Regions from separate parts of the Nocardia sp. CDC160 genome, predicted to be linked through region 1. Evidence: riboswitches for the same ligand, from Rfam matches in the RefSeq annotation. Region 1 holds a riboswitch; each other region holds the start of a gene.
The links. Region 1 has a riboswitch for magnesium ahead of VMT40_RS24045 (MgtC/SapB family protein). Riboswitches for the same ligand answer to the same signal wherever they lie in the genome.
Positions count from the first base shown of each region.

Region 2: another riboswitch for magnesium. It lies ahead of VMT40_RS13095 (NRAMP family divalent metal transporter); the one in region 1 lies ahead of VMT40_RS24045 (MgtC/SapB family protein).
Region 3: another riboswitch for magnesium. It lies ahead of VMT40_RS16860 (hypothetical protein); the one in region 1 lies ahead of VMT40_RS24045 (MgtC/SapB family protein).

Region 1 is NZ_JAYKYT010000004.1:546,022-553,501, forward strand. Features, by position in the region: gene VMT40_RS24025 (NUDIX hydrolase) at 190-726, shown strand; gene VMT40_RS24030 (hypothetical protein) at 800-1,795, opposite strand; gene VMT40_RS24035 (ArsR/SmtB family transcription factor) at 2,040-2,381, opposite strand; gene VMT40_RS24040 (MFS transporter) at 2,468-3,691, shown strand; M-box (ykoK) riboswitch at 3,800-3,971, shown strand; gene VMT40_RS24045 (MgtC/SapB family protein) at 4,177-4,890, shown strand; gene VMT40_RS24050 (ABC transporter permease) at 4,887-6,626, shown strand; gene VMT40_RS24055 (ABC transporter ATP-binding protein) at 6,641-7,480, shown strand, end outside.
Region 2 is NZ_JAYKYT010000002.1:1,195,004-1,202,483, reverse strand. Features, by position in the region: gene VMT40_RS13105 (hypothetical protein) at 5-280, shown strand; gene VMT40_RS13100 (hypothetical protein) at 401-2,026, shown strand; gene VMT40_RS13095 (NRAMP family divalent metal transporter) at 2,029-3,783, opposite strand; M-box (ykoK) riboswitch at 4,130-4,309, opposite strand; gene VMT40_RS13090 (hypothetical protein) at 4,542-5,252, shown strand; gene VMT40_RS13085 (hypothetical protein) at 5,825-6,343, opposite strand; gene VMT40_RS13080 (CGNR zinc finger domain-containing protein) at 6,432-6,971, shown strand; gene VMT40_RS13075 (winged helix-turn-helix transcriptional regulator) at 7,005-7,480, opposite strand, start outside.
Region 3 is NZ_JAYKYT010000003.1:476,148-483,627, reverse strand. Features, by position in the region: gene VMT40_RS16875 (DNA polymerase domain-containing protein) at 1-837, shown strand, start outside; gene VMT40_RS16870 (ABC transporter ATP-binding protein) at 843-2,129, opposite strand; gene VMT40_RS16865 (ABC transporter permease) at 2,146-3,900, opposite strand; gene VMT40_RS16860 (hypothetical protein) at 3,897-4,733, opposite strand; M-box (ykoK) riboswitch at 5,049-5,220, opposite strand; gene VMT40_RS16855 (DUF3558 domain-containing protein) at 5,326-5,832, shown strand; gene VMT40_RS16850 (DUF3558 domain-containing protein) at 5,832-6,344, shown strand; gene VMT40_RS16845 (hypothetical protein) at 6,398-6,589, opposite strand; gene VMT40_RS16840 (AraC family transcriptional regulator) at 6,852-7,480, opposite strand, start outside.

The DNA.
Region 1 (7,480 bases):
GCCCGTAGCGGCATTACACACGGTCCTCGTAACATGCAGGCCCACAGGCAAACCCGCAGTTCGCTCGATGCTGATGGTGAAACTCCCTGCCCGACTACTGAACTCGACCCAGCGCACCTTATCGCGTCCCCCCACCCAACGCCGACTCAGCAGCTTCGCCCACCCCACAACCCACCCACCCCACCCCTCATGATCAGCAAGATCACCCCCTCGCCCCTTGCGATCCTTACCGCGAACCCACAAGGAGGGCCCATGGGCTCACGGCGTGACTACTACCGAGACCCGAACGCCCCGAAGGCGAACAGCTTGGTCCCTGGCGGTTCCGCGTTGGTGATAGGCGCGGACGGCAAGATTCTCATGCAGCGCCGCAGTGACTCCGGTAATTGGAGCTTTCCCGGCGGTGTCATGGACATCGGAGAGACGTTGGAGCAGTGCGTCATTCGGGAGACCAAGGAAGAGACGGGTCTGGACATCGAAATCACCGGGCTGCTCGGCATCTACACCGATCCCGAGCACGTCATCGCGTACCAGGACGGGGAGATCCGCCAAGAGTTCAACATCACCTACTACGGCCGTGTCGTCGGCGGCCGAATCGAAGTCAGCAACGAATCAACCTCGGTCCGGTTCCTCAGCTTGGATGAGCTCGCGGACTTGCCGGTGCACGACACGGTCCGGCTTCGTCTCCAGCACCATGCCGAGCGCCGGACAGGTCCGTATCTCGGGTAGGCGACGGGTGGGTCAGTCGACGTACGGTGTCGACGCCTATCGCGGGATGTATCGCGGCTGAGGGTCTTGCGCCTCAGTTACGCAGGGCCCGAACGGTGTTCGCGAGCATGACGTGGGTGAGGGAGTGCCCGACGAACAAGCACAGCTCGAGCAGCTGCGCTTCGGTGTAGTGCTCGCGCAGCGCGATCCAGGTGTCGTCGCTGAGGAAGTATTCGGTGTCGAGTTCACCCACCGCACGCGTCAGCACCGCCTGCCGTGAGCCGGTGCCGAGCTCGCCACGCAGGGCCGCGGCCAATTCGTCGCGGTCGATGCTGCAAATCCGGCCGAGCGCGCGGTCGAAAACGCGCAAGGCCCACGCCAACATCGGATGGGTGGCGATCTCGACGGTATCGCCGGGCAGCCACATCGCGGCGGTGCCCGGCAGCCGGTCGGGTGTGCGGCGAATACGTGGCACGGGCGACCAGGTGTCGTCGGGCGAGCCCATCAGTGGGCGCATGAGGGGTTCGCCGGGCGCACCGGCACTTTCCAACATCATGCCGAGCAATTGGTAATGACCTGTCACGAACGCGATCTCGGTCAACTGCTTGTCCGAGAACCCGAATTCGCGCAGTGCCCGCACGCTCTCGCGGCTCATGGCCCGATCCCGGTGCAGTTCGTCGTACGCGGTCAGCAAGGCGGCCTGTCGCGGGTCCCAGAACTCCGCCGTCGGCCCAATCTTGATCGCCTCATTGAGTTGCGCGGCCCAGCGCGGCCGGTGACCGCTCGCCAAGCCCCGCACGTACGCCCAGGCCCCGTGCGCAGACCAATGATAGAAATGCCCGCAGTTCCAATTCGCCCGCAGCACAGCCAGTTCCAGATCGCGATGGCGCAAGGACACCAGCGCCCACTGCCCGAACTCCAGCGGACCCTCGAGCGCGAACAACGTGGAGATCAGCCGGGGATGCACCGCCAGCGCGTATCGAACTTGGATGGCTCCGGGCACAAGTCGCAGCAGCTTCCCCCGCGGCTCGATCCTGGTCACCCGCGGGCGCGGCCACCCCAGCGCAACCTGTTCTGTCTCAGGCACCATGGCGGTGACGGTAGCTTCGCGCTGCGTGCAGGGTAAGGATCATTCGAGACGCGATATCGACACTATCGGCCTGCCCGTGCCCGCCTCGCGGCGATGCCGCTGGGTGGACCGTAGGTCCCATACCCGACATCGACGATCTGGTGCGACTTCGGCTCTGGCACACGGTGACACCGCGTGCGGCCTCACCTCGGCTGGATGACCGTGGTCGAGCACGAGTGTCGGACGGTAAGTGACTTCTCCCCCGTTAGCCGCGCACAATTGCGGTGGGGCCGTGGGTGATTGCCATGGCGAGCAGGCCGGGGAAGCGGGCTTCGAGGTCTTCGGTGCGGAGGCGGTTGAGGCGGCGGGTGCCTTCGTCGCGTTGGGCGATGATTCCGGCTTCGCGGAGGGTTTTGAAGTGGCCGCTCTGGGTGGATTTGCTGACCGGGAGGTCGAAGGTCGAGCAGGCCAGTTCCTCGCCCCCGGCGGCGGCCAGGCGGGTGACGATGGTGAGGCGGACGGGGTCGGCGAGGGCGGCCAGGACGGTGGTGAACCGCAGGTCGGCGCGGGCGGGGTGCACCAGTTCGGTGGCGGTTCGGCTTGCCATGGGGGCAATGATAATCCACATGTTCACAAAATCCGAACATCCTGTTATGTTCGGAATCGTCGAACATAACGAGGTTGGGAGGAACCGTGGCGATCGAGCAATCCCCTGCCGCCGACACCGGAGTACCGGTGGCACAGCAGGATTCACCGGTCGGGAGCCGACTGAGATTCTGGGGTGCGGCCTACGCGCTGCTGATCCTGTTCACCGGCACCAATCTCGCGACGCCGCTGTATCACGGCTATGCGCAGCGTTTCGGGTTCTCCCCGCTGATGCTGACCCTGGTCTTCGCCGCGTATGTCGGCGCGTTGATTCCGTCGCTGCTGGTGGCGGGTCCGGCCTCGGATGCGTTGGGCCGCCGCACGATTCTGCTGCCCGCGCTGGCGGTGGCGGCATTGGGCACGCTGGCCTTCGCGCTGGCCACCGGTCTGGTGTGGTTGTTCGCGGCGCGGATCCTACAGGGGGTGGCGATGGGCGCGGCCTCGGGAGCGCTGACCGCCGCGATCAGCGAGGTGGAACCGCGCGGTGATCGACGCCGGGCCGCGCTGGTGTCGGCCATGGCGACGGCGGGCGGCATGGGCGTGGGCCCGATGCTGGGTGCTGTTGTGGCGCAATATTTTCCGCAGCCTTATGTGACCCCGTTCGTCGTGCATCTGGTGCTGCTGATCCCCGCGGGGGTGTTCCTGGCCATGCTGCCCTCGGTGCGCACCGGCGGTCGGTGGCGGCCGCGACGGCCCAGCATTCCCTCCGGCATGGGCCGCACCTTCGCCGCGGCCGGGTCGGCGGCGTTTCTGGGTTTCGCGGTGGTCGGAGTGTTCCTGACCCTGGTCCCCACCTACGCCGCGACCCTGTCGGGCAGTTCGAATCTGGTGGTCGGCAGTGCCGCCGCAGCCGTCCTCCCGGTGGCCTGGTCGGTGGCCCAACTGATCGGGTACGGGAAATCCGAACGGGCCCTGGAACATACGGGCCTCCCACTACTGGCCGCGGGACTGGCCTTGCTCGCATTGGCAGGCGCGGTCTCCTCGCTGACACTGCTGCTGGCGGCCACGCTCCTGGCCGGAGCCGGTCACGGCCTGGCGTTCCTATCGGGCCTGACCGCCGTCAACGCCGCCGCCCCCGCCGACCGCCACGCCGATGTCCTCTCGACCTACTACGTCATGGGCTACTGCGGCACCGGCGGCCCGGTCATCGGCGTCGGCCTGCTCGCCGGAACCACCGGCACCTTGCACGCGGTGCAACTGTTCGCCGCCGCCGTCGCGGTGGCGTGCCTGCTCCGCCTCGCCCTGCGACCGACCCTGGTCCGGTCGAGCTAGCCCCAGCCTGCATCTCCGCCAGCAATCTGTCCGCGGTGTCCTGGCAGCGGCGACCACGCTCACATCAGGTTGCCTTCTCGCCAATCGGGGTGTTAACTCGTCGGCGCAAGGTGCCGTCGTTAGCCGAGGCTCCTTCACGGATATAGGCCGGCGATCCCGAACGTCGAGAGACGCCCCGGATCAGGACAGGTTGCCCCGAGTTAAGGGGCCGCCCCGACCGGCTCCCGCCCTGGCGGGTTCACGCCGTGGAGTGCTGAAGGTCTTACGAGGGGTGGTGCCCGTTTCCAGCGAATTCGCGCTGGTCCCACCCTGTTGGCACGCGTGTGTTGTGCGTCGAGGAGGTGGTGGTCGTGCCCGATGGTCCGGATCGTGTTCCGTTAGCCAATCGTTCACTAGGCGACACCTCCGCAATCTGCCGTTCGCTACCGGCATCCCTGTAGCGTCCGAGGTCGGAGTGCGCCGTCATCCCCTTTTCGGAGATCGCAATGACCACGTGGGAAATGCTGCTGCGACTCGGCACCGGTGTCGGGCTGGGTGCGGTGATCGGGTTCGAGCGCCAGTGGCGCGCCCGCATGGCCGGGCTGCGCACCAACGCGCTCGTCGCCGCCGGTGCGACCCTGTTCGTGCTGCTGTCCGCGCACGGCTTCCATGGCAGTGACGCCGACCCGACTCGCGTTGCGGCACAGATCGTTTCCGGTATCGGCTTCTTGGGCGCGGGTGTGATCCTGCGCGACGGGTTCAATATTCGCGGCCTCAATACCGCCGCGACGCTGTGGTGCTCGGCGGCGGTGGGTTCACTCGCCGGTGCGGGCATGTATTCGACCGCGGCGGCGGGCACGGTGGCGGTGGTCGTGGTGAACACCGCGCTGCGCACGGTGGCGCGGTCGGTGGATCGCCCGCTCAGCGACGGCCCCGAGGCCCACGAGGCGCTCTACGCGTTCACCGCCGACACCGATGACGCGCACGAGGCGCATGTGCGGGCGCTGCTGGTGCAGTCGTTGACGCGCACCGATTTCCGGTTGAACTCGATCTCGAGTCATGACACCACCGCGGGCCGGGTGCAGGTGCGCGCGGAGTTGACCGGTGACCGGCGCGACGACCGGCAGATGGAGGCCGCGGTGAGCCGGTTGAGCCTCGAGCCGTCGGTGACCAGTGTCGGCTGGCGCACGGTGGCCCCGCCGGTGGAGACCGAGCAGTGAACGCGACGCTGCGGTCCTATCCCTCGCGCGGGGTGTTGGATCGGCCGCGCTCGCGGTGGGCCGATATCGCGGTGTTCGCGGGCGCGGCGGTGCTGATCTGGATCGTGGTGAAGGTGTCGGCGGGCATGCATGTGCCCTTCGACGAGAACACCGCGCCCACAACGATTTCCACCGATCCGAGCGAGCTGCCCTACTATGCGGCGCGCTCGCTGCTGCGCATGTTCGCCGCGTTGGGGCTCTCGATCGTGTTCACCTTCGTCTACGCGACCGCGGCCGCGCGGCTGCCGCGCGCGGAGAAGGTGTTGTTGCCCGCGCTCGATATTCTGCAGTCGGTGCCGGTGCTGGGTTTCTTGTCGGTGACCGTGGCCGGATTCATTGCCCTGTTCCCGGGTTCGTCATTGGGTTTGGAGTGCGCGTCGATTTTCGCGATCTTCACCTCGCAGGCCTGGAACATGGCCTTCGCGTTCCATCATTCGCTGGTGTCGCAGCCGCGTGAGCTCGATGAGGCCTCCCGCAATCTGCGGTTGTCGCGCTGGCAGCGGTTCTGGCGGGTGGATGTGCCCTCGGGGATGTTTCCGCTGGTGTGGAACGGGATGATGAGTTTCGGTGGCGGCTGGTTCTTCCTGACCGCGTCGGAGGCGATCAGCGTCAACAATCGCTCGTTCGCGCTGCCGGGCATCGGCTCGTATGTGGCCAGCGCCAACGCGCAGTCCCAGACCGGACGGATGGTGCTGGCGATCGTCGTCATGATCGTCATGGTGGTCGGGCTCAATGTGCTGTTCTGGCGGCCGCTGACGGTGTGGGCCGAGCGATTCCGGGTCGAGGACACCGAATCCGCCGACGCTCCGCGCAGCCTGATGCTGGATCTGTTGCGCCGCAGCCATATTCCCGGACTGCTCGGGCGGATCTTCGGGCCGTTGGTGTATCCGGTGGACCGGTTCATGCGCATTTTCGGGCTGGCCGAGTATCCGCTGTATGTCCCCGCCACGCGGCGGCGCGCCGCCGATATCGTGTTCACGGTCGTGGTGGGTGGGGCGCTGGTCGCCGGTGTGTTCGCCATGGCCCGCTACATCGCCACGACCGCCGGATTCGGGGAGGTCGGCCATGCCGCGTGGCTGGGGCTGCTGACCCTGCTGCGCGTGATCGTGCTGCTGATCTTCGCGACGATCGTCTGGGTGCCGATCGGGGTGTGGATCGGGTTGAACCCCAAGGTGTCTCGCCTGGCACAGCCGATCGTGCAGGTGTTGGCGAGCTTTCCCGCCAACTTCTTGTTCCCGCTGGTGACCGGCGTGCTGGTGGCCACGGGCGCGAGCCTGCAGTGGGCGTCGATCCTGCTGATGGCGTTGGGCGCGCAGTGGTACATCCTGTTCAATGTGATCGCCGGAGCCTCGGCGGTGCCCAATGATCTGCGCGAGGCGGCGGCGAATCTGCGGCTGCCGCGAAACCTGTGGTGGCGCAAGCTGATTCTGCCCGCGATCTTCCCCAGTTTCGTCACCGGCGCGATCACCGCGGCGGGCGGGGCGTGGAATGCCTCGATCGTCGCCGAGATCGTCTCCTCCGGTGACACCACCTTGACCGCGACGGGTCTGGGCGCCTACATCGCCGAGGCCACCCGCGTCGGTGACGGCCCGCAGATCCTCATCGGAGTGCTGGTCATGAGCACGTTCGTGGTGGGCATCAACCGGCTGTTCTGGCGGCGACTCTACGCCCTGGCCCAGCGCCGCTACTCGCTGTAACCAAGGAGGCCACCATGACCAATACCGTTGCCGCCGGCGAGGTCCTCATCGACCTCGAGCACATCGACATGTCGTTCACCGGCGCGTCCGGGGAGCCGCTGAATGTGCTCGACGGGGTGAATCTGCAACTGCGCGAGGGCGAGATCGTGGCGTTGCTGGGCCGGTCGGGCTCGGGCAAGTCCACGCTGTTGCGGCTGATCGCGGGCCTGCTCGCACCCACCAAGGGCGAGGTGCGCTATCGGAATGAGCCGTTGCGCGGCTCCAATCCCGGTGCGGCGCTGGTGTTTCAGTCCTTCGCGCTGATGCCGTGGCTGAGCGTGCAGGACAATGTGGAGTTGGGTTTGGCCGCGCGCGGCATCAGCCCCGCCCGGCGCCGCCAGCGTGCCCTCGACGCGATCGACCGCATCGGTCTCGACGGTTTCGAGACCGCCTATCCCAAGGAGCTGTCGGGCGGGATGCGCCAGCGCGTCGGGTTCGCGCGCGCCCTGGTGCTGGAGCCGGACCTGTTGCTGATGGACGAGCCGTTCTCGGCGCTGGATGTGCTGACCGCGGAGAACCTGCGCACCGAACTGGTGAATCTGTGGTCGGCCAAGGACTTTCCCACCAAATGCATCTGCATCGTCACCCACAACATCGAGGAGGCGGTGCAGTTGGCCGACCGGGTGGTGGTGTTGGGGTCCAATCCCGGGCGCATCATCGCCGAGATCACCGTCGATCAGCCGCGTCCGCGCAATCGCCGCGCGCCGGGTTTCGTCGCGCTGGTCGATCAGATCTACGGGTTGTTGACCGGGCGTGACACCGATATCGCGGTGGCTCCGGCCGATACCTCGACCCCGTTCGCGGTGCCGCTGCCC
Region 2 (7,480 bases), on a different contig from region 1:
CGGCATGGTGCGAACCGCCGCCGCAGCCGCAGAACCGGATGAACCTGACATTCCGGCTACTGCCTCGCGGCCAAAGCTAGAGGTTGTTCAAGAATCGCCTGACCCCGAAGCGCCACAGCCCCATTCCTTCGGCGCACACGTCCTGAGCGCGGCCGATATCGAGCGACTCCCGTCCTCGGCCCGGCACCGCATCGCAGCCTTCATCCACCTGCAGGTGGCAACCCTGGAGGAGTGGCCCGAACCGGTCCTGCCACCCATTCCCGACCTCGACGATCTCTGACGGGATCGGCCCCGACTCCCCGTCCGGCCAGGCGAATTGTGCGTCCGGCCAGACGATTCGGCCGGATCCTGGGATTTTGCCGGATGGTTCCGGCGGCCCGGCCTGGCATGGTCAGCGACCATGAACACCTTTCGGCCCCGTACCCGTTCCGCGACGCTCCTGGCCGCGCTCCTGACTCTCGGCGCGCACACCGCCGGACTCGCTGCGGCGGAACCGGATTCGAGCACGTGGTACGTCCGTGCGGGGGCACTCGCGGGCGGAACCGGTAGCGCCGAAGCGCCTTTCGACTCCCTCGCCCGGGTCGAATCGGTTTCCCGCGACGGCGACACCATCATCGTGCAATCGTCCATGGCGACCCTGGACGGTGGGATCGCGCTCAAGCCCGGGCAGAAACTGCTGGGCGACGGCCCCGCGGTCGTCGGCGCGACCGATACCGTTGCGCTGCCGCGGATCGCGAACACCACCGGAAACCACGACGGCGATGCCGTGCGGCTGGCCGCGGGGGCCGAGGTGCGCAATCTGGTCATCACCGGTGCACGGCGCGGCGGCATCTACGGCTCCGACGCCGCGGACGTGGTGATCAGCGGCAATGACGTCACCGGGACGAATCAGCAGTGCGCGGACGGCTTCATGATCGGCCCCTTCGGCCTGCCGCCCACCCTGCCGCTGGGCGCGTCGATTCCGGCCCTGCCCGACTTCATCACCCTCAACAATGGCTGGGCGGCCATCATGACCGACTTCCATGGCGCGGCGGGTGCGGTGCGCATCGAGGGTAATTCGGTGCACGACACCGCCTGCGGCGACGGCATCGACATCCGCGCGCTCGGCACCAGCCGGGTCGATGCCGACGTGATCGGAAACTCGCTGCGCGCAATCAATCTCGGCCTGGCCAAGCTGTCGGTGCTGACGATCGGCGTGCAGGCCGGTGACACCGCGCGGCTGACCGGTCGCCTGAATGCCAACTCCGAGACCGACATTGCCACGCCCGCCACCGCATTGCTCAATGTGATGGCCGACAGCGAAGGCGTCTTCATCAACCCCTTCGGGCAGGCGCATCTGGATATCTCGGTGGACGCCAACCAATTCCACAATGGCTACGGCAATTTCTCCGCCAATGGCCTGGAGTACGTGACCACCAGCGGCGCACCCGAGAGCCGGGTGCGGGTGACCAACAGCGTCTTCGACAATGTCACCGGCGATCTCATCGAGAACTACAACCTGAGCAGCGGCGGGGCGCACCAGTCGCTGAGCCTGGACAATGTCTACGCCCACCACTCCACCTTCCCGGGGGCCGTGCTCAACTCCGTGGTCCCGGCGAACCTCGGAACCTGTGTGGTGACAACGAATTTCGGCCGTGCCGCCCACACCGACCTGACCATCGCGAACTCGGATCTCGGTGACTGCAGCGCCGATGGCATCGGGCTGATCGCGTATACCCCGGCCGGATCCGAGCCGAGCACGGCCGCACTGACCTTCGACATCCGCGACACGGTCGTGGGCGCGTCCGCGGCGAACGGCATCAACATCAGGAATATCGGTGACACCGCGACGCTGCGCGGTTCGATAGCGCGGACCGCCGTCGCGGCGGCCCGGGAATCGCTGATCCGCACCAGCGACAGCGACGGTCCGATCGCAGACGCGAGGTTGGCGCTGAACGGCATCACGCTCGATGGCGCCGCGATGAACTGCGACGCCATCGAGCGTGATGGACGAGTCGACCTGGCGGGTATCCCGGTCGGCTGTTGAGCTCAGCCGCCGATGGACTGAAAGACCTTCACGCCCACCAGGATCACGGCGATGAGCAGGTAGCCGCGCAGGGCGAACATGCCGACCGTCCGCGCCGTGGAGAACTGCGGCCGCTCCAGGGTGTCGAGCGCGGGCGTGCGCCAGGTGTCGCGGTCGGCCTCGAGGATGGCCTTGCGCTCGGCCCGGGTCAGCGGGGTGGACTCCAGCTCCTCCACCTGGTCCGGGTCGAGGTTGCCGAGCTCCTTCGCGGTGCGCTCGGCATTGCGACGGCGGCCGCGCTGCCAGGCGATCAGCATGCCGACACCGCCGAGCACGCCGACGAGAGCGCCGACACCGAAACCGATTTCGATGGTGGTGGTCGACAGGCCCGGGAAGAAGACCGCGGCGGTCAGCGCCAGGGACAGCAGCACCAGCGACCAGACGATGATTCCGGCGACGATGTTCTGGCGCACCGTGTTGACCCACGGACCCAGCACCGCCTTGTCGTTGCAGAGCAGGACCAGGAAGACGGTGGCGGAGGGCAGCAGCACGCCCGCCAGCGCCTGGACGCCCTGGGTCAGCAGACCCAGCACGTGGTCGGGGCTGAACGACACGGCGGCGGCGAGGGCGAGCAGGGCGGCGTAGCCGATGTAGAAGACCGGTGCTTCAGTGATCTTCCAGTGCAGCGAGTGCCGCTTGCCGAGGGTGTCGCCGAGGGCGTAGGTGGTGGCCAGGCCGACCGCGTTCGCGCCGATCAGCGAAGCGTCCAGCAGCAGGATGGCGAACAGCGCGCCGACGGTGGTGCCCATGTGATCGTGCAGCGACTGCGCCACCGCCCCGGCGTCGGTGAAGTTCCCGGCCGCCTCGGTGCCCGCGAGCCCGAAGGCCGCCGCCGCCATGATGGCGATCGCGCCGATCATCACCACCACGATGCCGACCCACAGATCGATGCGCTCGAACTTGATCCAGCGCGGGGTGATGCGCTTGTCGACGATGTTGGACTGCTGGAAGAACAGCTGCCAGGGCGCGACGGTGGTACCGACGATGGACACGATCAGCAGCAGCAGCGTGGAGTTCAGGCCGCCCGGGAAGGACGGAAGGAAGCCGTGGCCGATCGCGGAGACCTGCGGGTGCACCAGGAATGCCAGCGGGAACATGACGATGTTCAGCGCGATCAGCCCGAACAGGAACCGCTCCCAGCGCCGGAACGATCCGCCCGCCACCATGGCGAACAGCGCCACCGCGGCCAGCGGCACCGAGATCGCCTTGGGCAGACCGAAGTAGTTGAGCGCCATGGAGACACCGATGAACTCGGTGACGATGGTCAGCGCGTTCACGATGAACAGATCGCCCACGCTGAACGCGCCCCAGAACTTGCCGAAACGATCGAAGATCAAGCGCGCGTGGCCGACTCCCGCGACCGCGCCCAGGCGCACCACCATCTCCTGGTTCACATACAGCACCGGGATGAGCAGCACCAGCGTCCAGACCAGCGCCATGCCGTAGTTCTGCCCGGCCTGCGCGTAGGTGGCCACGCCACCCGCGTCATTGTCGCCGACCATGACGATGAGGCCGGGGCCGAGGATGGCCAGCAGCATGCGGAATCGCTGCCAGCGGGTGCGGCCCTCGAGGGTGTCGTGCTGGCCGATGGAGCCGAGCGCGCCGACGATGTCGCCGACGTGCGCGCTGTCCATGACGGCGCCGGTGGGCTTGGTGTCGGAGACGGGTGCGGCGACGGTGGAGGTGCGGCGGCCGGAGCTGTTCGCGAAAAAGGCCATGGCCTTCCCTCGCTTTCGATCATCAGGTGTTTCGACATGCGGAGAACACCCGGCCGCCAAGCGATTTCGGGCACCGAGCGGTCTGCCCGAGGCACACGTCGGCCCACCTCAGCGGCGTCGCGGGGACGTCGGGGAGGCGATCGGTGTGGGAACGGGTCAGCCGGTGACCGGAATGCGGCAAGCCGGGGACGTCAGGGTTGTGAAATCCGTACTCGGATACGGACTATCGCCGGAACTCATGGTCGTCCCTCACCTCCTTGCCGCCGGGACGCACGTGGGCGTCGCTGGATCGTGGTGTCGCATCGCGCACGGCGAGAGGAATCCGGACCACGCTCGACGGCGTAGTCCCGCACCCCTCTCGTCAGAGCTTCGGCACTGTACGACGTATCCGGGGGCTCGCGGCCCGGGGAAGCCACTTCGGATCACCCCTTAATCCGGGGTGATCTGTCCTAACCCTGGGCGTCTCTCGACGTCGTCGGATCAGTGGCCTGTGTTCGTACAGGAGCCTCGCCTAGCGAGGTGCTGACTGGCCAATGTTGAGCCTCGACAGCGGCGTTGTCAAATCCAGCCCGGTCGGTTCCCAACGGGTGAACGGCGGATTAACTTGCGGCGCAATCGACTCGGAATGTGTGTGACGAGTCACTTTGGGACTTTCGTCCATTGTCGGATTCTCGAGAACCGACTTAAAGTTTGCTTGTCAATAACTGAACCTGCGATAAGTCCAGATTCCGCAGGCCTACTCAATCGAGGTAAATCAAGTGCGCAAGAGGGGATTCGCTGCGGTTACCGCTTTGGTGGCCGCCGTCACAGCAATTACCGCAGGAACGGTTAATGCCCAGCCTGAAGCCGGTGACGTGGGTGCCATCCACTACACCGCATCGGCGACCGATCGCTCGGCGACCATTTCCACCGATATCGGTTCCATGGCCGTGGACAACGGTGTTTTCCAGATCAAGGCACCCGATGGCACAGTGGTTGCTGGAACCGAATTGAACTTCCGCGTGGACGATTTCGTCTTCCCTATCCTGGCCGATGTTCGGGACCGGACCGTCACGCTCACACCGCAATTCGATCTGCAGCACGCGGTATACCAGCCGGTCGCACTGCCCTTCGAGGACACCGCGCCCTGGAAGACCCCGTACGACCGTGAGCAGGCGGCCTGGAACCGCATGAAGGACACCATCGCCATGGGCGCCACCATCGGCACCCTCGTCGGTGGCATCGGCGGCGCGGCGGTCGGCTGTGCGCTGGGCGGCATCGCCGTCGGCTCCGGTGTCTCGCTGGCCACCGGCATTATCGGCGGCCTGTTCTTCTTCCTGCCCGGCGCGGTCGTCGGCTGCCTCGCCGGTGCCGCGGCCATGGGCGCGCTCGGCGCGGTCGGCGGGATGATCCTGGTCACCGCACCGGTGGCGATCGCCGCGGCGGTCCAGTACTTCACCACGGTCAACTCCCCTTTCCAGGGGCATTGATCCGACCTGCCGTTTTGCTACATTAGTGGGCCGCTGACCTGCCCATTTCGGTCGACGTGATTCCTGTGCGACACGCGGGGTTCGGTCGCCGTTTCAGGTGTGGCATGGCTATCTGCGCTCGTTGTGTCGGCAGGGAGCGTATCGAGACCCGGCGAGTTCGCCCGGGGGACACGACCCCGTTCGGATCGGTGATTCGGACGGGGTCTTCGTCGTTGGGGCGGAGTGGCAGGAGGTAGTGCGGAATTGTCCTTCATGCCAGCCGGTCTCGGGCAGTCAATCCTCCCGCCTGACGGTGTTGACCAGTCCGGTCGTCGCCACAACCTCGCCGCGGGCACTCCACCGTCTCCGCTGCTCGCCGAGCTCACCGCCACGGAAGTGCTGCAAGCGACTGAACTTGCCGCTACCCAGCCCGCTCAACGAACATGATGTCCGCCGAAACCATCAGTGTCACAGTCTATCCCGCCGTTGTTGTTTCCTCGATTTCTACCGGAACCCCCTGCTGAGGAAGGTGACTGGCCGGCCCGAACAGCCTTGTACACGGCTTCTTACAGCACGGCCGCAAATTGAGGCACTCACCGATCGTGCTGGCGATGAGCGGCCATTTCCTGGACCAGTTCGAAGGATGTGGCGTTGCGGGCGAGGTAGCCCTGCCAGTGGAAGCTGGTGTCGGTGATGTTCGAGAAGATCCACCGGACCGATGTACCGAGTTGGGTACTGCCTTCGAGGACGATGCCGGTGTCGACAGAGCTTGCTTGCAGGGTGACGTGCAGGCCGGAGTGTGGGTCGAGCCAGACCGCGTTCCAGCTGTCAGTGGTTGGGACGTAGCAGCGGATCGTGGTGCCGGGGTAGCGATTCGGCGCGGTGGGGCAGTCAAGGACGTCCTGGATCGCCAGTCCGCCCAGCGTCCAGCCGAAGTCCCAGCGCCCGGAATAGGTCGTCCAGCTGCCGTCGGCGGCCCGGAGGCGATTGGTCACTCGCCAAGAGCCGACAAACTGCCCGAACACGGCGAGCTTCTCGACGTAATCGGGGTGAGGGCCTTGGGCGTGCAGGGCGTGGGCCAAAGTGTCGGCGGATTGGGAAGTCGTGTCCACAACAACTCCATATCAGTTACTAAAACTATTTAAGTACTGAGAATGCTAAGGTCGGTGCCGCTGGTCGTCAATGGCGAGGAGGTGGATGGTGAGCGATCTGGATCTGGTCGTGGATCTGGTCAACACCGTCTATGCGCTGGCCGATCCGCCCGATCGATTGACGACGGTCAACCATTTCCGGGTCATCCTGCGCGGCGCAGGTCAGTCGAGCCTGGCCGAGGAGCTCGCCGACGGCGATCTGGATCGACTGCGGGAGCTGCGGGAGCAGTTGCGGCCCGCGTTCGGCTGCGATACCGACTCCGAGGCAACGGATCTGGTGAATGGACTGCTGCGTGAACACGCCGTGGTCCCGCAGTTGTCGCGGGACCCCGCTGGCGTCATCCGGCTGGACGCGGGTGGCGTGTCGCACGGGCTCGCAGCGTTGGCGGGCAGGCTGGTCGCGGCCCTCGCCGAACACCTTGTGCAGCATGGTATTCGGCGGCTCGGGGTGTGTGCCGCGACCCCGTGCGTGTGCGTGTTCGTCGACCGCACCCGTCCGGGCACCCGCAAGTACTGCTGTGACACCTGCAACGACCGCGTGGCGGCGGCCGCGCACTATCGCCGCCGGAAAGCCAATCGCCGAGATTGATTGCCGCTCGGACCCTCCGGTGAAGAGGCTCGCTCAGGCGGCGAAAACCGCGCGAATGAGAGCCTCGTCGCCGTCGATCTCGACAGCCCCGAGCGCGCGAGCGTCACTGAGGGTGAGAGCACCGGCGGCAAGCCCGAGGATGTAGGCGGGGTCGGCGCGGACGGTGGCGTCGAGGTCGCGGCCGTCGTGGGGGGCGATCTCGAATCCGGATGCCGTGATACGGAGTTGGAACGGCGAGCCACCGATGTCGAGGCCGACCGTCGCCGTGGGCCGGTCTTCGACCCGGGTGGTGAGCAGGGCAGGCACGGCGAGGGCGAGCCATTCAGGGCGGAAGGCATCGGCGCCGGGGCCGGGGATCATCAGCGGGGTGGACCAGCGGATCAGGCTCTCGATCGGCTCACGCAACTGCGCACCCCAGGGGGTGAGCGCGTATTCGACGACGCTGCCCTCACCGGCCAGTCGCCGCTCGATCACGCCGGAGGATTCCAGGTCACGTAGCCGGTCGGCGA
Region 3 (7,480 bases), on a different contig from region 1:
TTGCGGGATCGACCGCTGTCGGTGGTGCGGGTCCGGCCCGGGCAGGAACCGTTCATGCAAAAGAATCTGCCCAAGTACACGCCGGAGTGGGTCGAGCGCGCGACACTCTGGGCGGGAAGTTCGCGGCGAGAGATCTCCTACGCGCTGTGCAATAACGTGCGGACCCTGCTGTGGTTCGGAAATCAGCGTGCGGTCGAGTACCACGTGACGCTGCTGTTGGCGGAGGGGCTCGCCGACTATTCCGGCAGCCCAACATATTTGGTGCTGGACATCGACCCGGCACCGGACCAGCCGTTCGAACAGGTGGTGGGTGCGGCCGAGCTGATTCGGCGGGCATTGGACAACGACGGTCTCGCCGGTGCGGTGAAAACCAGTGGCTCCAAGGGCGTTCACATCTTCGTCCCGGTGGTACCCGGCATCGACCTCGAGGATGCCGCGGCCGCCACCCGGGCCATCGCGGCCCGCGCCGAACGCCTGGACCCGGCCCTGGCCACCACGGCCTTCATTCGAGAAGACCGCGGCGGCAAGGTTTTCCTGGATTCCACCCGCGCGGGCGGCGCGACCGTGGTGGCCGCCTACAGCCCGCGGATCCGGCCGGGCACGACGGTGTCGTTTCCCATCGCGTGGGCGGACCTTCCTCGAATCCACCCGCGCGACTTCACGATTCGCACCGCGGTGAAGGAACTCGGCGACCGCGACCCGTGGCGCGAGCTCATGCCCGCCCCGCAGGAACTGCCCGCCGACCTGATCGCCGAGGGCCACACCATTCCCGTCGCCCGCGTGCAGGCCATGCACGAGGGCAAACGCCGCGCCCGCGCGGCCCGACGCGAGGACTGAAACCCTCAGCCGTGGACCGGATGGCGCAGGAACATTCGCTCGTCGGCGTCGTATTCGTAGAGTTCGCCGTAGCGTCCCCAGTCGACGGCGGTGCGGAGTTGTCGGCGTGCCGCGTCCTCGGTGAAGTTGCGGCGCAAGAGGTCCAGGAAGAATCCGTCGCGCATGCGCTGATTGTGCGCACCGGCCAGGGCGTGGTCGATAGCACCGACCAAGGGTGCCTTGGCACGGGCCACGCGCGCGAAAATCGCCTTGGCCGTGTCGATATCGGCGTCGATGAACATGCGCCCGTCGGCCGTGAGCTCCAGATCGCCGTCCGCGGCGGTGGCCAACCCCAGCAGGCGCGCGGCATCGACCAGCGGCATGATGTCGTCGAGTTCGAAGCGCAGCCCGCTGGCCAGGTCCGGCAGATCCGCGCGCCCGCCGCTCATGGCCACCAGATCGAGCATGCCCGCGATGCCGTCCACGGTGGCATCGGGCAGTGGCCGGTTGGTCGGGGTGGGCGTCACCGTCTCCCGATCGCCGTCGTAGGGCGAATCGGTGAGCATCCGGTACGCGTGATCCACCAGATTCTGGAAGTGCGCGCCCCGGGTGTCGCGCGGATGCGGCAACCCGATCTTGATCTCGCCCTTGATGCGTCCGGGATTGTTGTCCAACACCAGGATTCGATCGGCCAGCTGCACCGCCTCCTCGATATTGTGGGTCACCATCAGCATGGTCTTGGTCGGGAACGCCGCCTCCCCGAAGAGCCGAATGAGCTCGCCGCGCAGGTTTTCCGCGGTCAGCACGTCCAGCGCGGAGAACGGCTCGTCCATGAGCAGCACCTCGGGCCGCACCACCAGGGCGCGCGCGAACCCGACGCGCTGGCGCATACCGCCGGAAAGCTCCTTGGGATAGGCGTTCTCGAAGCCGTCGAGTCCGATCATGTCGATGGCGTCGGTGACCCGCTCGGCGCGCTCGTAGGCTGGAATTCCTTGTGCGCGGAGGCCGAGTTCGACATTTTGCCGCACCGTGAGCCACGGCAGCAGCGCGAAGGTCTGAAACACCATGGCGGTGCTGGCATTCGGCTCGGTGATCTCGGAGTCGCGCAGCCGCGCGGTCCCGGCCGAGGGCCGCACCAGCCCCGCGATGATCCGCATGAGCGTGGACTTGCCCGACCCGGATTTGCCCAGCAGCGCGACGATTTCGCCCTCGCGCAACTCCATGCGGACGTCGGACAGGACCGCCAGCTGCTCGCCGGAGGGATTGGTGAAGTTCTTGGTGACGCGATCAACGGTGATGACGGGAATGGACATCGCGTGGTTCTCCTCTCTAGATCAAAGCGAAGCGGGTCTCGGCCTTGCGCTGCAGGCGACGCCAGACCAGCCGGTTGATGGCGACCGTGACCACGCTCATGACGAGGGTGCCGAGCAGCACCTTGGCGAATTGGTCGTTGACGGTCGCATTGGTGATGTACGCGCCGAGCCCGAACGCCTCGAGATGCGTACTGCCGGAGTCGACGACCTCGCCGACGAGGGTGGCATTCCACGCCCCGCCGAACGCGGTGATCGCGCCGACCACGTACCCGGGCGCGATCGCGGGCAGGATCAACGACTTCCACCGCTCCCACCCGTGCACCCGCAGATCGTCCATGGCCTCGCGCAGATCGGTCGGGATCTGCCCGGCCGCCGCGATCACGTTGAACAGCACGTACCACTGCGCACCCAGTGCCATGAGCACGGTGCCGCCGATATTCAGCGAGATGCCCGTGTACGTCAGCCCCGCCACCACGAAGATGTAGAGGAACTGGGCCGGGAAGCTGGCCAGTACCTGCACCACCGGTTGCGCGAACCGGCAGATGCGCGGATTCATCCCGATCCACACCCCGACCGGCACCCACACCACGGTCGACACCACCAGCAGCACCACCACGCGGCTCAGACTGGCCAGGCCCATCAGCGAGGCGGGCCCGAATTCGGCGAAACCCACGGTCCTTTCGAAGTAGCGGGCCAGCGTCCACGCGCCCCACCCGATGGCCGCGAACAGCGCGGCGAAGAACACCGCGTCCCCGGCGCGGCTGCCGCGCCGCTCGTAGGGCGAGCGGGTGGCGCGCCCGAAGATCCGCATGCCGCGGTCGACGAGTTCGCCGACCGGTCGCAGCCGGGCCGTGACCCGACCGGGAATCGTGGTGCGCCGCAAGAGATCCAGCACCAGGCTGCGCGGTGCCAGCGCCGCCTCGGCGTTCTCCACCCGGAACCGCTCCGACCACGCCGTGAACGGCCGCCAGAACAGCACGTTCACCAGCACAATGGTGAGGACCATGACGGCCGCGCCGAGCAACAGCTTGCCCACCGCGGCCTCGGAGGTGGCGGCGGCGATGAAACTGCCCATGCCCGGCAGCGCCTGATCATTGCCGGAGACGCTGATGATCTCCGAGGACGCCAGCATGAACCACGCGCCGCCGAAGCTCATCATGCCGTTCCAGATCATGGGGACCATGGCGGCCGGAATCTCGAGCTGGGTCAGCCGCTGCCAGCGGGTCAACCGCATCATGCGGGCCGATTCGTCGAGCTCGCGCGGCATGTTTCGCAGCGCCTGGTAGTAGGCGAAGGTCATGTTCCAGGCCTGCGCGGTGAAGATGGCGAACACGCACGCCGCCTCCGCGCCCAGGTAGGAACCGGGGAACAGGGCGATGAAGGCGCTCACCGTGATCGATACCAGCGCCAGCACCGGCACCGACTGCAGAATGTCCAGCATCGGGATGAGCACCTTCTCCGCCCGCCGCGAGTGCGCGGCCCACTGGCCGACCACGAGCGTGAACAGGACCGACGCACCCAGCCCGACGAACATGCGCAGCGTGGTGCGGGCCGCGTAGTAGGGCAGATTCGACGGATCGGTGGACACGGTGTCGGGGCTGTCGCCCGGCACCCACGGCACGGAGACGTCGCGAAAGAGCTTGACCACCACCACCGTCAACACCACGCCAGCCGTCAGCAGCAGGTAGTCGACCGGGCGGAGTCCGGTGCGAGCCCGGCGCGCATCGGGAGTCGTCTTGGGGCTGTTGGGGATTGCGATTTCGAGTGTCATGCCGTTGCCCCCGGCGCGTTCACCACATTGAAGAAGTGGATGGCGGATCCGATCAGGGCGGGCACGCCGACGAGCACGTTGAACACCACGACGCCCATGCCCGCGCCGACGACCGCCCCCGCCAGACAGCCGACGACCGCGCCCACCGGCCCCGCCGCGACGGTGGTGAGCGCGCCCGCGAACACGCATCCCAGCGGTCCGCCGACGATCGCGCCGAGCAGCGTGCCCACCGCGACGGCCGCGCCGAGCTCGGTGTTGACATGGCCCATCGCGTTGTTGAACCGGTCCTCGGGACTGTCGGAGTCGCTGACGGGACGCGGGTCGAAGGTTCGCATGGGCGCGGTGGCGGCCTGCTCGCCCTCGGCCCGCTCCGCGTCGGTGAGCGGCCGGGCCTGGTCTTCGCGCGGCACGAGAACGGCTGTGTTGCCGTCGATTCGGGCGTCGATCGGGTACATGGTGCCCTGCTTGGCCAGCGCCAAGGGCAGCGAGCCCACGACGGTGCCCGCGGGATCGAGGATCTGCAGGCGGTCGTGATCCACCCGCAGTGCGCCCGCGTCGGTGTGCAGACGCACCGTGCGGTCGACGATCGAGGCCGTAGCCTCGATGGCCGCGGGTTCGGCGTGGGCGGTGGCCCGCGTGGTGTGTAGTGCGGCGCTGGCCAGTGCGCCGACGACGGTGCCGTGTGGATCGACGATCGCCAGGTGGTCGTGATTCACCCGTAGTGACCCGGCGTCGCCGGTGTGGCGCGGCGGTTCGGCCTCGGCATTCGCGTGGGTGGTGAGCAGGGCCGCGCTGGTCAGTGCGCCGAGCCAGGCGAGCATGCGAATTCTCATTGGGATTGTGTCCCCTCAACTCTCGCCGCCCGCCGGGTATTGCGGGCAGCGTCGAATTCCGTCGCGCACTATTGATGCGGACGGTCGGTCATGAATTGCGGATCGTCTGAATTGATCCGAAAATTGGCGCGCGAATACGACGGCACCGCGGTGGCGGTGTCGAATATCGGCGAATTATGCGCGTCGAGCCGACGCGGCGTCGGTGTGCTGTGTAGCGGAGGGCGTCATCTGGCTGCCCAGACCTCCTCGAACTCGTGGAACGCGATACGACAGCGCACACGGGGGAAAGTCGATCAGGTCGAAAACCTGGAGGGACGGACACCCCTCTCGTCAGAGCTTCGGCACTGTGCGACGTATTCCGCTGGGCGGGAAGCCACTTTGGATTACCCCTTAATCCGGGGAAATCTGTCCTAACCTTGGGCGTCTCTCGACGTCGTCAGATCAGTGGCCTGTGTTCGTACAGGAGCCTCGCCTATCGAGGTGCGATTCCAAACTAGAGAAGACCGGATGGAAAGTCAAAAAAGGCTATTGCGTGCGAACGGGTGCGCGCTCACGGCAGAGTTTCCCCGCGTCGCCTACGCTGGTCGGCGTGATGAGAGCGGTAGGCGCGGCGGCGGGGGCCGCCCTGATCGGAGCGATGGTCGCGGGCTGCGGCTCATCGACCCCACAGGCGGCGCCGAGCACGACCGTCGCTCCGAAGGCAGTCCTGCCGTCCCCCAATACGATCGGGCTCTGCGGCGGCGTCTCCGAGGCCGATATCGCCCAGCAGACCGGGCTGAGCGATCCGCAACGGGTGTCGGTGAATCCGGTGAGTTGCGCGTGGCAGGCGTCCGGCGGCACCGACTACGCCGTGGTGTTCCACTGGTTCCGGGGCAGCTCGCTGGACGAGCGCCGGAGCCAGGTGACCGTCGGCAAGCCCGCCACCGTCCAGGTCGCCGGGCAGCCCGGCATCGAGTGGCAGGACGCGGCGAGCTGTGAGGTGGCGGTGGCGTTCGGCGACACCGATTTCATCGACTGGACCGTGCGGCACACCGCGGTCGGCTGCAAGGGCGTCGAGCAGCTCGCGGCCGCCACCCTGAAGCAGGCGGGGCAGGGCTGATGGCACGACTACCCGCCCGAATCGCCCTGTCCGCCTTGATGGTCGTGACGCTGGCGGGCTGTTCGCACGCCGCGCGACCGTCGGACGCGCCGACCTCCGCCGATCCGAACTTCCTGGCGGGCTGCGGTCCCCTCGAGGATCAGAAGCTGGCCGCCGCCCTCGCCGTCACCGGCATGAAGCGGCAGAGCGCACCGACGGTCTGCAACTGGACCGCCACCGCGGCCGGTGGCGGTACCGTCGATCTCACCTACGCCTGGCTGCGCACCGACACCCTGTCGCGCGAAGTGCAGATCGCCGACCAATTCGGTTACCAGATCGAGCGTTTGGTCGTGAAGCACTTCGGCGGCATGTACTGGCGCGACCCGAAGGATCCGGGCAGCTGCGCGGTGACGGTGGCCGATACCGGCACCGTCACCTGGTGGGTGCAGAACCGCGACCATGCCGCGCAACCCGATCCGTGCGCGGCGGCCATGACGCTGATGACCGCGACCCTGTCGGTCGACGGCATCTGAATCGGCTCAGTGCCCCATTGAGAGCCCGGCTCGGTGCCCCTGAGAAGCCCGGCTCAGTGCTCGAGGAATGTCGCGACGATGTTCCAGAACATGTTTCGATCCACGCTGTGGAAATCCCAGCTGTCGGTGAGGCTGTGGGTGGCGCTCACGATGGCGGGGATGTCGAAGTCGTGCCGGGTGGCGGTGCCCTTGGCCTCCACGGCGGTGACGACGTAGGCGGTGGCGGTTTCAGCGGTGTGGGCCACGAGGAAGCTCCAATCGATTAACCGGTCCAGGGATGGTGCACGGATGCGTGGCCGAGGACAACGTCGGCCGCGACCACACACCCCAACGCCGTGACGAACCTCGCGGCCGGCGCGTCGTGGCGTATCCGACCAGTCTCGTTTCCGGCTACGCCCGCAGGGGAGTTCCGAAGACGCCAAACCGGTCCAAGGCACGCCAACCTAGCTGTGTGGTTGCCGGAATACCGTACGGTAGGTGCGATTTCGGCCTGCGGGCGGGGTCGGTCTACGACGAATCCGAGCGGTCCCGCCACCGATTGACGGCCCGTCGCAGGCTCGCCGGATCGGCGTATCCCAGGAATTCCGCCTGTTGGGCGCGTGGAAGGTGTTCGGCCCGTTGCAGTCTGCGCCGACGCGCGCGGTCCACCTCGCGCCGCCAGGTGGTTCCGGCGTCGGCCAGGCGGCGTTGCAATGATCTTGGTGAGGTCAGCAGCCGACGCGCTACCACCTCGAGGGTGGCCGCGCCGTCCTCCAGGGCGGTGTCGAGGACCTCGCCGAGCTGATCCAGCCAGGTCGACCCGAACTCGGGCGTGGCGGGCAGGGTGGCCGCGTAGGACAGCAGGACGGCCGTCAATTCGGGATCGGCCTGCTTCATCGGCTGCGCCAACTCGGTGGTGCGCAGGGTCAGGGTGTCCGCGGCGCACCCGAAATGGATTGCGCGGGTGCCGAACAGCTCGGTGAACGCGTCGAGCGCGGCCGGTGCGGCCTGCCGGAAGCCCACCCGTACCGGCACCACGGGGCTGCGGGTGGCGGCGCGGCCTCGACTCACGATCAACGCGAAGGTGGCCTGTACCAACAACTCCCGGCCACGGCAGTCGTCCACGGCGGAGAGAACCTCGTAGCTGACCTCGTTCT